DNA from 2 places in the Paenibacillus sp. S02 genome. Region 2 is predicted to be linked to the other one. Evidence: riboswitches for the same ligand, from Rfam matches in the RefSeq annotation. Region 2 holds a riboswitch; the other holds the start of a gene.

Region 1 (7,685 bases), 1.9 Mb from region 2:
AACAGCTTCATATGATGGAGCTAAACCATTTACAACTTGTTTAGCAGGCAGATTATCTCAGACAGCAAGGAGGGAAATGATGTGAAGACAGTACAATGGCTGGTATTATGTCTTGCTTTTCTCACGATGTTCAGTGCTTGTAGTGGACCCTCGTTCTCTGAAAGTCAATCATCTGAAACTAATTTGTCAAACGGAAAAAAGATAACGCTTACATTGTGGTACTGGAACCGTTCTATTGACGATGAACTACTCGCCCAAGCGGAAAAACAATTTCCCAATATTGAATTAAAAACTCAAAAAATAGGCGGTGACTTCAAAGCCAAACTGAAGACAACGCTCGCAGCTCGTTCCGGTGAACCAGACATCGTAGCTCTGAACGATTGGATGGTGGAGCTGTTCCCAAGTGCGGATCGTTTTTATGACTTAAAGGAACTCGGAGCAGACCGCTTAAAGGATCAATATTTGGAATGGAAATGGAATCAGGGGATCACTCCTGATGGTAAAATGATTGCATTTCCCATGGATACAGGACCTACCGCCCTCTTCTACCGAAGTGATCTGTTTGAACAAGCAGGCTTGCCTAGTGATCCTGAAAAGGTTAGTGCCTCCATTCGCACATGGGATGATTACATGGCGGCCGGAGAACAACTTCGCCAGAAATTCGGAAGCCGTTCATTCTTGGCTGACAATATTGTAAACGTTTACAATCAGGTGCTCGCTCAGCATACAAACCTTTACTTCAAGCCGGATGGCAGCTATATCGGCAATCAATCTCCTGACATCCGTCTGGGCTGGAAAACCGCTGTCGATTTCCACAAGAAGCATCTGCTCGCCAATGCGGATGGCTGGACTCCCGAATGGAACGCTTCGGTCAATAATGGAAAAATCGCCTCTTTTGTAGGGGCTATCTGGATGAAGCAAGTTCTCACAGAGGCCGCGCCGGATACAGCGGGCAAATGGAGAGTCGCCCGTGCTCCTGGAGGAGACGGCAACCTGGGTGGTTCTTTCATTTCTATCCTCAAATCCAGCAAACATCCCAAAGAAGCCTTTGAAGTCCTGACCTGGCTGCAAAACCCGGAACACCAGCTGGAAGCCTACCACAAAATCGGACTGTTCCCGTCCACTCCCGGCGTCTATAACGATCCTATCATGGGGACACCCGAGCCTTTCTTTGGTGGTCAGGCCACCGGACTCATCTTTGCCACCTCCGCACGTAATGTGAAAAGCAGCTATTTCGGCGAGCGCTATCCTGTCATCCACGGCATTGTGACCCGTCGCCTTGCTAATGTCGCCAAGCAGGATGCCAATTCCGATGCATTATGGACGGAAACCATGGATCGAATCGAACGGGAATTACAGCGATAAAAACAAAATTCAAAAAAGGCGTGTGGACATTATGCTGAGAGAAATCTGGAAGCACCGTGCCGTTTATGCTGCGATCTCGCCGTTTTATCTGCTGTTTGGCATCTTTGGACTGTTTCCGATTGGTTTTTCATTATATCTAGCGTTTCACAAATGGGACGGGATCGGAGACATGACCTACAACGGCTGGGGCAACTTTCGCTACCTTGTAACAGATCATGAATTTTGGCAGGCTGTAGGCAACACCTTTGTGATCTGGGTGTATGCAACGATTCCGATGCTATTCTTCGCACTGATTATTGCCTTTCTGCTTTATGCCCCTTTTGTGAAAATGCGCACCTTATGGCGAGTCGGATTCTTCCTGCCAAATGTGACGTCTATTGTGGCTGTTGCCATCATATTTAGTGCCTTATTTGCCAACAATTTTGGATTTCTCAACTACCTTCTGCAACTCTTGGGGCTACCCATGGTTCAATGGCTGAATGTGCCATGGGGTATCCAAATTGCCATTTCTTCTATGGTCGTATGGAGATGGATGGGCTATAACGCAATCATCTATCTGGCTGGACTCCAGAGTATTCCGCATGTGCTGTATGAGGCCGCCAAAATAGACGGGGCAACCGGAGCGCAAGCTTTTTTCCGCATCACTATCCCTATGCTACGCCCAGTCATTCTGTTTACGGTCATTACGTCCACCATCGGCGGTATGCAGCTCTTCACCGAGCCACAGGTCCTGGTCGGTAATGACGGCGGTTCCGGGGCAAGTGGTATGACCATCGTTTTATACCTGTACCGCGAGTCGTTCATTAACAACTATTTTGGATATGGTGCAGCCGTCGGATGGGGCATGTTCCTCATCATTGCTCTATTCTCCATCATAAACTGGAAACTCGTTCAAGGTAAAAAATAACGATGGGAAGGAGCTTCACAACATGATGCAGACACGCGCAAAATCCTTTGTTTTATATGCCGGATTGTTGGTGGGAATCATCCTGTCGATGTTTCCATTTTACTGGCTGATCGTCATGGCAACCCGTACAACCTCAGACATCTATCGTTTTCCACCGCAATTGTGGTTTGGCAGCCACTTCTTGGATAACATAACGAGAGTATTGCAACAGATTAATTTTGCTGGAGCCTTTTTTAATACCCTTTTTGTAGCCGGTTCGGTTACCCTATTGGTTCTGTTTTTCGATTCACTAGCAGGTTTTGCATTCGCCAAGTTTGATTTTCCGGGCAAAAAAGTGCTATTTATCGTTCTGCTAGCTACGATGATGGTCCCTTCACAACTTTCGCTTGTCCCCTCCTTTGTCATGATGGCCTCCTTTGGATGGGTAGGTACGTTCAAAGCGCTTATCATCCCGGGGATGGTAAATGCCTTCGGCATTTTCTGGATTCGTCAATATGCGGAAGAATCCATTCCAAAGGAACTGCTGGATGCGGGCCGGATGGACGGATGCAGCTTTTTTCGACTGTACTTGAATGTAGCACTGCCTATTCTACGTCCTGCGTTCGCTTTTCTCGGCGCATTTACCTTTATAGGAGCCTGGAATGATTATTTATGGCCACTAATTGTCTTAACGGATGAGCGTAAATTCACACTCCAGATTGCACTGTCACAATTGAACGGGATTTACAATACGGATTATGCGATGGTCATTGCGGGCACCCTGCTGGCTGTACTGCCACTTATTATTTTATTTCTTTTCATTAGCCGCCAGTTTATTTCCGATCTTGCCGCCGGAGCGGTCAAAGATTAGATTTACTTGAATTCCCTTATTCATTTCATGTATAATGGTTAATCGTCATTTCAAATAGCTTACATGATGAAGTTAGGTATCCAACAGGAAATCAGGTTAAGCGATTTACGATTTGAACATGAACTATGAACTGAGGGGAACTTACCAGATGAACAAATTCACATATTATAACCCCACCAAATTAATTTTTGGAGACAATCAAATTGAAGAACTGCAGCAGGAGCTGCTGAATTACGGCAAAAACATTTTGCTGGTATACGGAGGTGGAAGTGTCAAACGAAATGGTCTGTATGACCAGGTATTAAACGCGTTAGAGCCGCTACATCTGAACATTCATGAATTGTCCGGCGTAGAACCGAATCCGCGCTTGTCCACCGTTAAGAAGGGCATCGACATTTGCCGAAACGAAAAAATCGACTTCTTACTTGCAGTAGGCGGTGGAAGCGTTATTGATTGCACCAAAGCCATCGCAGCAGGGGCTGAATATGACGGCGATGTGTGGGATATTATCAACAAAAAGCACATGCCGACCCAGGCTCTGCCATTCGGTACCATCCTCACACTCGCCGCCACCGGTTCAGAAATGAATCCGGATTCTGTTATCACCAACTGGGAAACGAACGAAAAATACGTATGGGGCAGCGCGGTGACGCATCCGAAATTCTCGATTCTGGACCCAAAAAACACCTTCTCTGTGCCACGTGATCAGACGGTATATGGCATGGTGGATATGATGAGCCATGTGTTTGAGCAATATTTTCACAATGTTAAAAATACACCGTTGCAAGATCGTATGTGCTTTTCCGTGCTGCAAACCGTGATCGAAACTGCACCTAAGCTGCTGGAAGATTTGCACAACTACGTGCATCGTGAAACGATTTTATATGCCGGAACGATTGCCCTTAACGGAACACTGCAAATGGGCTACTTCGGGGACTGGGCTTCGCATACGATTGAACATGCATTATCCGCTGTATATGATATTCCTCATGCCGGCGGTCTGGCGATCCTGTTCCCCAACTGGATGAGACATACGGTGGATCAGGATGCTGCACGCATGAAGCGGCTGATGCTCAGCATATTTGATTTAGAGACCACTGGTAAAACGGATAAGGAAATTGCTTTGGAGGGGATTGATCGCCTGAGTGCATTCTGGACAAGTCTCGGTGCCCCTTCCACCCTGGCCGATTACAATATTAATGATGAGCAATTGGAAAAAGTCGCAAACATTGCAGCCCGTGAAATGGAATACGGAGGCTTCGGTAATTATAAAAAGCTGAATCAAGAAGATATTTCAGCTATTTTGCACGCATCGTTATAACATTTAAAAGGGAGTGTCCTCAAGCCTGTGATGGCTGAGAGCACTCCCTTTTGAAATTTATGAATTAACCGTTTGTCCTTTTTCTTCTACTTGAATAGCTGCCCCTACACTGGCACCTGCAAGAATGCCCTTTTTCTTATTAGAATTCAGAGAATCCATATAGGTTCGGGTTTCTGCGACTACAATTCCTGATAAGCCGAGCAGTGCAATCAGGTTCGGGAAAGCCATCATTGCGTTAAAGATATCTGCCAGCAGCCAAATCGCATCCAGTTTAATGAACGCGCCCCCGGCAACCAGTACGATGAACAGATAACGGTATGGCTTAATCCACTTGACCCCAAGCAAATATTCAACACAGCGTTCCCCGTAATAGTTCCAGCCGAGCATGGTGGTGAACGCGAACATAATCAGAATGATTGTGAGCAGTTCTGCCCCCAGCGGGAATGCGCTGGAAAATGCTTGCTGAGTCATCAGGCCCGCATCGGTAGGCCCGCTCCACACACCACTAACCAGTAGCGTCAACCCAGTCATCACACAAATAACCATCGTATCAATAAACACGCCTGTCATGGAAATTAGCCCTTGCTCCGCAGGCCATTTGGTTTTGGCAGCTGCAGCTGCAATCGGTGCGCTTCCCAATCCGGCCTCATTGGCAAAAATACCTCTGGCTACCCCACTTCGCATCGCTAGCATAATCGTAGCTCCGGCAAATCCGCCCGTTGCAGATGTAGTTGAAAATGCCGAATGGAGCACCAGCGCAATTGCGGCAGGAAGTTGGTCAGCAAACCGAATCAGTACGATGAGACAGATCAGTACGTACAAGCCTGTTTTAAAAGGAACGACCTTCGTCGATACCTTGGCAATGCTTTTGAGTCCTCCAATAGTAACAAGTCCTGTAAGGATAGCAATAATCAGTGCTGTTACAATGGGCGGAACGCCAAAACTGTTTTCAGTCGAAGATACAATCGCTTTGACCTGCGGAAACGTTCCAATCCCGAACAACGCTACCAGCATGCCTGAAAAAGCAAACAGCATCGCCAGCGGTTTAAAACGGCGTCCCAGACCTTTCTCAATATAATACATCGGGCCGCCGGAAAATTGCCCATTCCGATCCTTCACCCGGTATTTTACCGCAAGTACACCTTCCGCATATTTCGTCGCCATCCCAAAAAAGGCGGCAACGACCATCCAGAACAAGGCACCCGGCCCGCCCAGCTTAATGGCTGTCGCTACGCCGACAATACTTCCTGTGCCAACTGTAGCCGCCAACGCTGTACTCAAAGCCGCAAAACTACTTACATCCCCGCTGCCTTCATTCGGTGCCTTACCGATCAGCTTGATCGCCAGGGGCAGGCGGAATACCTGCAGCATCTTCAAACGTATGGTCAGCCACAACCCCGTTCCCATGACAAGAATGATGAGAGGCGCCCCCCATATCCAACTGCTAATCGCTTCTAACACATGTACCAAATTCATTTCAACCCGCTCCTCCAGCATATTAGAAAACAAAAAAGAGTCAAATCCGCTGATTCGACTCCTGGAGAGGTTAAAGGCACGAAAAAATACAACCATCTTGCGCAGGTTTCTGCCTCTAATAGCTTATAAAAAAGCCTAGGGCATTCCCTGTCACAGGTTATTCGCGTCTCTGTCCTTTTGCCTGAGAGTTTAAGCAGATGTTCTCTGCGGTGCACCTTCGGCGCCCAATTAAGGGTCTCTCCAGAGTTCTGTCCGTTTACGGTCCCCGCTTGTTGCTGTAATCAGCCTAAGCACCTGAGAGTTTTGCCCCTTCGGTCGGAACTTTCGTTCCATCTCCCGCAAACATCAACCAGACATATGAAATTTTTATTTATTATACAGAAAACTTTCAGCTTATTACAAGTGAAAAGTTTGTGAAACCCTCTGAAATATTATTATTATGTCTATCAAAAAAGCGGGTACAGCAGATTGCATCCTTAGGATGTCCTCTGCTATACCCGCCCGAGACGATATGGAATTACAATTCTTCACCATTGGTTGCAATCACATTTTTATACCAGTTAAATGAGTCCTTTTTGGAGCGTTTGAGCGTTCCGTTACCGTCATCATCCAGATCAACGTAAATAAATCCGTAGCGCTTGGACATTTCGGAAGTAGACATGCTCACAAGGTCGATAGGACCCCAGCTGGTGTAGCCAAGCAGATCAACACCGTCGGCAATCGCTTCCTTCATTTGAACAATATGCTGACGCAAGTAATCAATACGATATGTGTCATGCACAGATCCGTCTTCTTCTACCTTATCATAAGCACCTAGGCCATTTTCCACGATAAATAGCGGCTTTTGGTAGCGGTCATATAACGTGTTCAGCGTAACACGCAGACCGATCGGATCAATTTGCCATCCCCAGTCAGAGGACTGTAAATATGGATTTTTCACGCCACCAATCAGGTTTCCTGCTGCTTTCTCACCTTCTGGACCTGCAGAAACGGTCAAGGTCATGTAATAGCTGAATGAGATATAGTCGACCGTGTTATTTTTTAAAATTTCGGCATCCCCTGGTTCTGTGTGTATAACAACATTATTTTCTTCAAAATAACGATTCATGTAGTTGGAATATTCCCCACGGGCATGCACATCCGTAAAGAACAGGTTCATCTGATTTTCATGCTGGGCTTTCAGTATATCCTCTGGGTTACACGTATGTGGATAGCTTTCCAAACGAGCTAGCATACAGCCGATTTGAGAGCCCGGGATGATCTCATGTCCTCGTTTTGTCGCCAGTGCACTAGCTACAAATTGATGATGCAGTGCTTGGTATATCGCTTGTTGTTTGTTTTCTACGCGGTCAATAACCACCCCGCCACCGGTAAACGGACTCATGGTCATTACATTGATTTCATTAAAGGTCAGCCAGTATTTTACTTTATCCTTATAGCGTGTGAACACCGTTTCGGCATAATTTACGTAGTGCTGTATAACTTCACGACCCAGCCAGCCATTATACTTCTGAGTCAAACCCAGCGGTGTCTCATAATGTGACAATGTTACCAGCGGTTCAATACCATATTTGCGCAGCTCATCAAATACATTGTCGTAGAATTGCAGTCCCGCTTCATTCGGCTCGGCATCATAGCCATTCGGAAAAATCCGCGACCAGTTGATGGACATACGAAATACCTTAAAGCCCATTTCCGCGAACAATGCAATATCTTCTTTGTAGTGGTGGAAGAAGTCCACACCTTCACGCTTTGGAAAACGGGCA
Region 2 (7,685 bases):
GTCTGGGCCAAGCCGCCTTTGGCGGTCTCGCGGTGCTTCGACGGCATCGCACTGCCGACTTCAAGCATCACGTCGATGACTTCGTCAGACGGAATAGCGCTGCGCACACCCGCCAAAGCCATGTCCGCTGCGGCAAGTGCAGTCACGGCTCCCAGCCCGTTGCGCACGATGCACGGAATCTCCACGAGTCCGGCGACGGGGTCGCAAATCAGGCCGAGCGTGTTCTTAAGAGCGAGACCCACGGCGTGAACAGCCTGTTCAGGCGTACCACCGCGCAGCTCGACCATAGCGCCAGCCGCCATCCCGATAGCTGAGCCAATCTCAGCCTGACAGCCTCCCTCCGCGCCAGAAATGAAGGAGTTGTTGGCGATCACGTAGCCAATGGCTCCAGCGGCGAACAGGCCGTTCACCATATGCTCATCATCCCAGCCGAACCGCTCCTGCGCACTGATGAACACACCAGGGATAACCCCGCATGAGCCTGCGGTAGGCGTGGCGACAATGCGACCCATGGATGCGTTAACCTCCGACACGGAGAGGGCATAAGCCATGGCGAGCGCGGAGGCATCACCGGAGCAGGTTTCCCCTGACCGCAGATACTCGGCTAGGCGCTTGCCGTCACCGCCCGTCAATCCACTGCGGGATACGGTGTCTTGTGTCTGACCGCGATGAACGGCTTCCTTCATGACTTCATAATAATCAGACATTTGGCGAAAGATTTCTTCCTCCGTTGTATTCGTCTCTTGTACCTGCTCTTGAATCATCAAGCGGCCAATTGTGGTGGATTCTTCAGCGCATAAAGCGCTGATTTCATGCAGATGGCTAAACCGCATCGGATTCAGCTCCTTTTTTCAAATTAATCATCTTAATTTCATACATATGAGGTAAAGAACGCAGTTCCGCAATCAGTTCAGCTGGAGCAGAACTGTCCGTTTCAATGGCGGTGAGTGCTTCACCATCCCGGCCTTTGCGATCTACGTGCATATAGGCAATGTTAATGTGGGCCGCGCCCAGCGCTGAAGTTATCGCGCCCAATGTACCGGGCTTATCCGAGTGGAGAAGCACCAGCGTAGGCAGCTCCCCGGTCAGATTGACCCGGAATTCGTTAAGCTGCTGGACATGGATGCTGCCGCCGCCGATGGAGGAGCCCAACAGTGTGCGCTGATCCTCGCCCTTCCACAGCTCGAAACGGACAGTGTTCGGATGAGGCGCGGGGAGTCCGCTGACGGCGAATTCCACGGCCATCCCGGCTTGCTCTGCCCATTGCTCGGCATCCGGAATCCGGTGATCGTCCGTATCGTAATTAAGCAGCCCTGCGATGAGCGCCAGGTCTGTACCGTGTCCTTTATACGTATCGGCAAAGGAGCCGTACAGTGTCATGCGGGCACGGTCAGGCTGCGTCCCGAGCCAGTGCCGGGCAACGCGTGCGAGCCGTACCGCGCCTGCGGTGTGTGAACTGGAAGGTCCGGTCATGGCCGGACCGATAATAGAAAATACATCTTTGAAACGCATGGTGTGGCCCCCTGTATGTTCTAATACCATACTTTATGGTATTTCCGCGTCTTTGCGCGGTTATGACGGTTCCTAATGCTGACGCACAATGTGAGCACAAAAAAGGACAGGATAAGGAAGTTTCCCTTATCTCTGTCCTCGTTACCTGAGAGTTTCGTGCGGTGTTCTTACCGCCTTACCCCTTGGGTGGCTTGCGCTCTCTCCAGAGTTGCGTCAGATGACGATACATGGACCTGAGAGATTATCCGCCAGCCGGGTGCTGGCGTCTTGCTCCTTCGGTGCCGCCAGAGTGTAGGCTCCCTGGACAGACTCTCCCGTCATCTTCATTCGCGTATAACGTTCTACATGTCTTTCTTAGCGTAATGTATGCCGTGCTCGGTGTCAATCACAGGTTTAATTTTTACATAAGCAGGTGCGTTTCCAATAAAAAAGATTAAAATTTACATAATTATGGATGAAACCAGGAAGGAATTAGAAGATTGGCGGCTAATCTGATAAAGGACAAGTATATTTATGGAAATCATAGGAGGGATATTGACGTATGGTAAAAGGCTTGCGATTCACAGCTTCACGCTTAAAAGGGATGTTGCATCTAGCAGCGATCGTATCACTGCTGATTGGGATCCTCGTTCCATTCGGTCAGGTCAAGGCGGACGGAGCCTTGACAGTAGCTGAAGCACTTCAGCGCCAAAGCAGTGGAGGTACGGTGACGGTGGAAGGTTACATCGTCGGACATGCTACCGGATCGAAAACGGCTAACTTTTCTTCTCCGTTCGCGAATGATTTTAACGTACTGATTGCCGATCAGGCAAATGAACGTAATACGTCTAATCTGTTGGATGTACAGCTGACTTCAGCGTACAGAGGGCAATATGGGCTATCAGGCCATCCTGAGCTGATCGGCAGCAAAATTCGTGTGACGGGTACACTCGGCGCCTACAATAATTTTGGTGGAGTGAAAAGCCCAAGCGCTGTTGAACTTGTGAACGGAAGCGAGCCGGGTGAACCAGGTGAACCTGGCAACCCGGGTCAACCTGGTACTACATTGCCGGATGGAAAAGGCAAAAAGGTGCTGTTCGATAATACGCACGCACAGACCGCTGGTGCAGCAGATTGGGTCATTGAAGGCGCCTTCTCCGACTTTGCCAATGGACTGCGTAATGTAGGCTTTACGGTAGACCAATTGAACCGTCCCATTCCTTTTACTTATGGAGAGCAGGCCATAACATATGACAAGCTGCGCCAATATGATGTGTTCATTATTGGTGAAGCGAATGTTGCCTTTAAGGCATCTGAGCAGGCTGCCCTGCTGCAATACGTGAATAACGGGGGGAGCGTCTTCTTCATCTCCGATCATTATAATGCGGACCGTAACAAAAACCGTTGGGATTCCTCCGAGGTTATGAATGGCTACCGTCGTGGAGCCTATACTAATCCGGCCAAAGGCATGACTGCAGAAGAAGCTGCATCACCGGCGATGCAAGGATTAACAAGCTCCGATTGGCTGGCGACCAACTTTGGCGTTCGTTTCCGTTACAATGCGCTTGGCGATGTGAATGCTACCGACATTGTAGCCGCAGATCAATCTTTCGGCATTACTAAGGGTGTGCGCTCGATTGCAATGCATGCAGGATCTACGCTGGCTATTATTGATCCTACCAAGGCTAAAGGCATTGCTTATATCCCTTCAGGCACGAAAAAATGGGGGAATGCGGTAGACCAGGGAGTTTATAACGGCGGGGGCCGTGCGGAAGGACCTTATGCTGCTATCTCCAAGGTAGGTCAAGGCAAGGCAGCGTTCATCGGTGATTCTTCCCCTGTAGAAGATGCTACACCGAAATATGTGCGTGAGGAAAACGGACAGTCGAAGAAGACATATGATGGTTTCAAGGAAGTGGATGATTCCACCTTCCTGGTACAAACGGTCCAATGGCTTGCATGGAAGCAGGACTACACGAAATTGTCTGATGTGGCAGGCTTGACTCTGGATCAACCCACGAAGCTTCTGCCATTCGAGGAGCCTGCGGCTTCCACAGAACCGCAGCCTGAGCCTTGGTCTGCTCCGGCAGCAGGCTACAAATGGTACGATCCTAGAACGTTCAAGTCTGGCTCCTATGGAGCGGCTTCTTAATTATCGCCAGAAGCTCAATGTGAGCTGGTATTAGTTAGTCGTTTGGTCCCTGCAGAGGGATCAGGCGACTTTTTTTTGTAATGAAAATTAACCTGTGGTTGGTTATTTCATTACATTTTGTGCCAGAAAGGCCGCGCTACTGCTGGATCATTGATTTTTTAAATGATGTTGATAGCATAATCTTAATTGATATATCCATATACTGGTGATAGGATGTATTCAAATTATTCCGACAAAAACGGTATGTAATGTTCATGAGAGGTTTTAAACATCAAACATGGTGAGAATAAGCGGGACAAGACCATGGAGAATGGAGGAAGCGCGCATTGAATACCGAACCCGTGTTGGAAATTAAAGGATTATCCGTATCTTTTCGCATCAAGGATCAATATCACCCCGCAGTCGACCATCTAGATCTGACGGTCAACCCCAATGAAGTGCTGGCTGTAGTCGGAGAATCCGGCTGTGGCAAAAGCGCGCTGGCGCTTTCGATCGCACAACTGCATGACATGGAACGCACACGTGTAGAGGGAGAGGTCCTTTTTAAAGGTACGGACCTTAACCGCCTTTCTTCAGGGCAAATGAATAAAATCCGCGGAGCGGGCATTGGCATGATCTTTCAGGACCCGCTGACAGCACTCAACCCATTGATGAGCATTGGCAAGCAGATTGAGGAAAATCTTGATTATCATACGTCACTATCTACGAAGCAAAAAAGGGAACGTGTGCTGGAGCTGCTGGAAAGCGTAGATATACCGAATCCTGTGCGTGTGTACGATCAGTATCCGCATGAACTGTCAGGAGGGATGCGTCAGCGTGTGATGATCGCGATTGCCATAGCTTGTCGACCTTCTCTTATTATCGCAGATGAACCAACTACTGCGCTCGATGTAACGATCCAATCGCAAATTCTCGACTTGCTCAAACAGCTTCAACAGGAGACCGGAAGTGGAATTATCCTGATTACGCACGATCTTGGTGTTGTGGCAGAAGTAGCTGACCGCGTGGTGGTCATGTATGCCGGAGAAATCGTGGAGAGCGCTGATGTTTTTGAATTATTCAGGCATCCACAGCATCCGTATACGCGTTCTTTGCTTGCTTCCATGCCGGGATCGCATACCAAGGGGGAATCACTGCATGTCATCGGCGGCATTGTTCCCTCATTACAAGATATCCCCCGCAATAGCTGCCGCTTTGCTCCGCGTATTCCCTGGATTCAGCAGAGAGTGCATGAAGACCATCCCCAACTAAATGAAATTTCCCCTGGACATTGGGTCCGTTGTACATGTTACCAGCATTTTCATTTTGAAGACGAGGCAAAGGGGGAAGCTGCTCATGGCACTACTGGAGTTAAATGATTTGAGGGTCCACTATCCGGTGCGCGGTGGTTTCTTCCAGCGTGTCGTCGATCAGGTGAAAGCAGTGGATGGCGTGTCGATCAGCATTGAGGCAGGCCAGACATACGGGCTGGTGGGAGAATCCGGCTGTGGAAAAACGACGACAGGCAGGACGATTATCGGTCTAAATAAGCTGACGAGCGGACGGATTCTTTTTAAGGGAAAGGACCTTGCGGCTCTGAGCCGTAACAACCGTCATCCGCTGCGTAGAGACATTCAGATGATTTTTCAGGACCCCTACTCTTCGCTCAACCCGCGCAAGCGCGTATTGGATGTCATTGCTGAACCGCTGCGAAATTTTGAAAGGCTGAGCAGTGAGGAAGAACGGAGGAAAGTACAGACGTTGCTGGAAAAGGTCGGCTTGAACGCCGATGCAGCCTACAAATATCCGCATGAATTTTCCGGGGGGCAACGGCAGCGGATTGGGATCGCGCGTGCGCTGACATTAAACCCCAAGCTGATCATTGCTGATGAGCCGGTGTCGGCGTTGGACGTTTCCGTGCAGGCACAGGTGCTTAATTTTATGAAGGATGTGCAACGGGAATTTAATTTGACGTATTTGTTCATCAGTCATGACTTGGGCATTATTCGCCATATGTGCGACCAAATCGGTATTATGTACCGGGGCCGTCTAGTGGAGCAGGGGAGCGAGCAAGACATTTATGAGCGTCCACAGCATCTGTATACCCAGCGCCTCATTGCAACCATTCCCAATATTGATCCTACAAAACGGCTGGAAAATGCCCAAAAAAGGCGAATGCTTTTATCCTCCTACAAAACAGAGCTGCCCAAACATCTAGACGTGAGTGGAAAGCCGTTTGCACTAAAATCAGTAAGTCCATCCCATCAAGTCGCGCTACCATAAGGGGGGTACAGAAATGTGGAAATTTACACTGCGTCGGCTGCTGGTTATGATCCCTCAGCTCTTTGCACTGAGCGTACTTATATTTTTCCTGGCTAAGGCTATGCCAGGGGATGCCCTGACAGGACTTATTACCTCTACACCCAATCTGAATCCGGCCGCATTGGAAGAACAGCGACAAAGACTGGGATTGAATGACCCGGTGTGGGTGCAGTATGGGAACTGGCTCGTCCAGCTGGCTCATGGGGATCTGGGCAAATCTTATGTACATAAAATTAGCGTTACCGATCTGATTGGCAGCCGACTGGGGAATACGTTCTTTCTGGGCGTAGTAATTCTGGTTCTGACGTATCTGATCGCCATTCCGCTCGGCGTACTCAGCGGTCGCTATCAGCATAGTCTGCTGGACAAAACCGTAGTGGGCTATACCTATCTCAGCTTTGCGACACCTCTATTTATACTCGCGTTGTTGCTGCTGTACGTATTCGGATTCAGGCTTGGCTGGTTTCCAACCAGCGGCAGTGTGGATGTAGGCGTGGAGCCGGGGACATGGGCATATTACGTGAACAAGTCGTATCATCTCATTTTACCGGCGGTTACAGGCGCGTTGCTCAGTACAACGGCTACGATTCAGTATTTGCGTAATGAGGTCATTGACACACGACTAAAGGATTTTGTGAAAACAGCGCGTTCCAAAGGGGTACCCGAAGGTAAAATTTATTCGCGCCATATTTTCAAAAACTCTCTATTGCCGATTGCTGCCTTTTTGGGCTACGACCTGACGGGAGTAATTGCGGGCAACATTTTCCTTGAATCTATTTTTGGATATCCAGGGTTAGGTCAACTATTTCTCCAGTCCATCACTCAACGGGACTTTTCAGTCGTGAACGCGCTGGTGATGATTTCCGGCTTCTTGGCGCTATTAGGGACCCTTTTATCTGATGTCATCCTAAGCAAGGTCGATCCCCGCATTCGAATTGAATAGCGAACAAGTCTAGAGAAAGGGAGGGATTATGGTGTCTATTCAGGTGGAGGAGGTCTTCACGCCGGAAATCATTCGTAAATCACCATCCAGTTGGTCTGTACTGCGTCGTGAGCTGGTGCGTGACAAAATGGCCTTGGTTTCCATTGGCTTTGTAATTCTGTTCTTGATCTTTATATATGCCTCTGTCCTGTTTGTAAATCAGGATGTAGTCACGACGGTGGATTTGGGCGCAATCCGTGAAGCTCCCGGCTCAGTGCATTGGCTGGGTACAGACCGAGCGGGCAGGGATATTTTCGGTCAGCTGGTCATTGGAGCCCGCAATTCCTTCACCATCGGCTTTACGATTACATTGTTATCCGCCGCTATTGGCTTAACGTTAGGTTTGCTGGCTGGTTTTTATGGGGGACTGGTCGATAACATCATCATGCGGATCATTGATTTTATTCTGGTACTTCCATTTTTGATGTTGGTCATCGTATTTGTCAGCATTGTACCCAAAAGCGGCATAGGGTCCTTTATTTTCATTATGACTGCCTTTTTATGGATTGGAAAAGCGCGTCTGATCCGGGCCAAGGTGTTGTCGGAGCGCGAACTAGATTATGTGCAGGCTTCCAAAACCCTTGGCACACCCAATTGGAAAATCATCTGGTTTGGCGTGCTGCCTAATCTTAGCTCGGTCGTGATCGTCAATCTGACCCTCAGCCTCGCAGGAAATATCGGAATTGAGACCGGGCTTTCTTATCTCGGCTTTGGCTTACCGGAATCTACTCCAAGCTTGGGTACACTGGTGAGTTATGC

Evidence for each region. Region 2 has a riboswitch for glycine ahead of sdaAB (L-serine ammonia-lyase, iron-sulfur-dependent subunit beta). Riboswitches for the same ligand answer to the same signal wherever they lie in the genome.
Region 1: linked by a shared signal. The riboswitch ahead of KAI36_RS20630 (alanine/glycine:cation symporter family protein) and the one ahead of sdaAB (L-serine ammonia-lyase, iron-sulfur-dependent subunit beta) in region 2 are both predicted to bind glycine.

What each region holds. Positions count from the first base shown of each region.
Region 1 covers NZ_CP073682.1:4,652,541-4,660,225, forward strand. The annotation lists gene KAI36_RS20610 (ABC transporter substrate-binding protein) at 82-1,365, shown strand; gene KAI36_RS20615 (carbohydrate ABC transporter permease) at 1,397-2,272, shown strand; gene KAI36_RS20620 (carbohydrate ABC transporter permease) at 2,295-3,122, shown strand; gene KAI36_RS20625 (iron-containing alcohol dehydrogenase) at 3,271-4,443, shown strand; gene KAI36_RS20630 (alanine/glycine:cation symporter family protein) at 4,501-5,919, opposite strand; glycine riboswitch at 6,079-6,173, opposite strand; glycine riboswitch at 6,192-6,268, opposite strand; gene KAI36_RS20635 (glycoside hydrolase family 1 protein) at 6,437-7,685, opposite strand, start outside.
Region 2 covers NZ_CP073682.1:445,278-452,962, forward strand. The annotation lists gene sdaAA (L-serine ammonia-lyase, iron-sulfur-dependent, subunit alpha) at 1-833, opposite strand, end outside; gene sdaAB (L-serine ammonia-lyase, iron-sulfur-dependent subunit beta) at 823-1,512, opposite strand; glycine riboswitch at 1,724-1,839, opposite strand; gene KAI36_RS02010 (DUF6359 domain-containing protein) at 2,054-3,643, shown strand; gene KAI36_RS02015 (ABC transporter ATP-binding protein) at 3,970-5,001, shown strand; gene KAI36_RS02020 (ABC transporter ATP-binding protein) at 4,979-5,905, shown strand; gene opp4B (oligopeptide ABC transporter permease) at 5,919-6,887, shown strand; gene KAI36_RS02030 (ABC transporter permease) at 6,916-7,685, shown strand, end outside.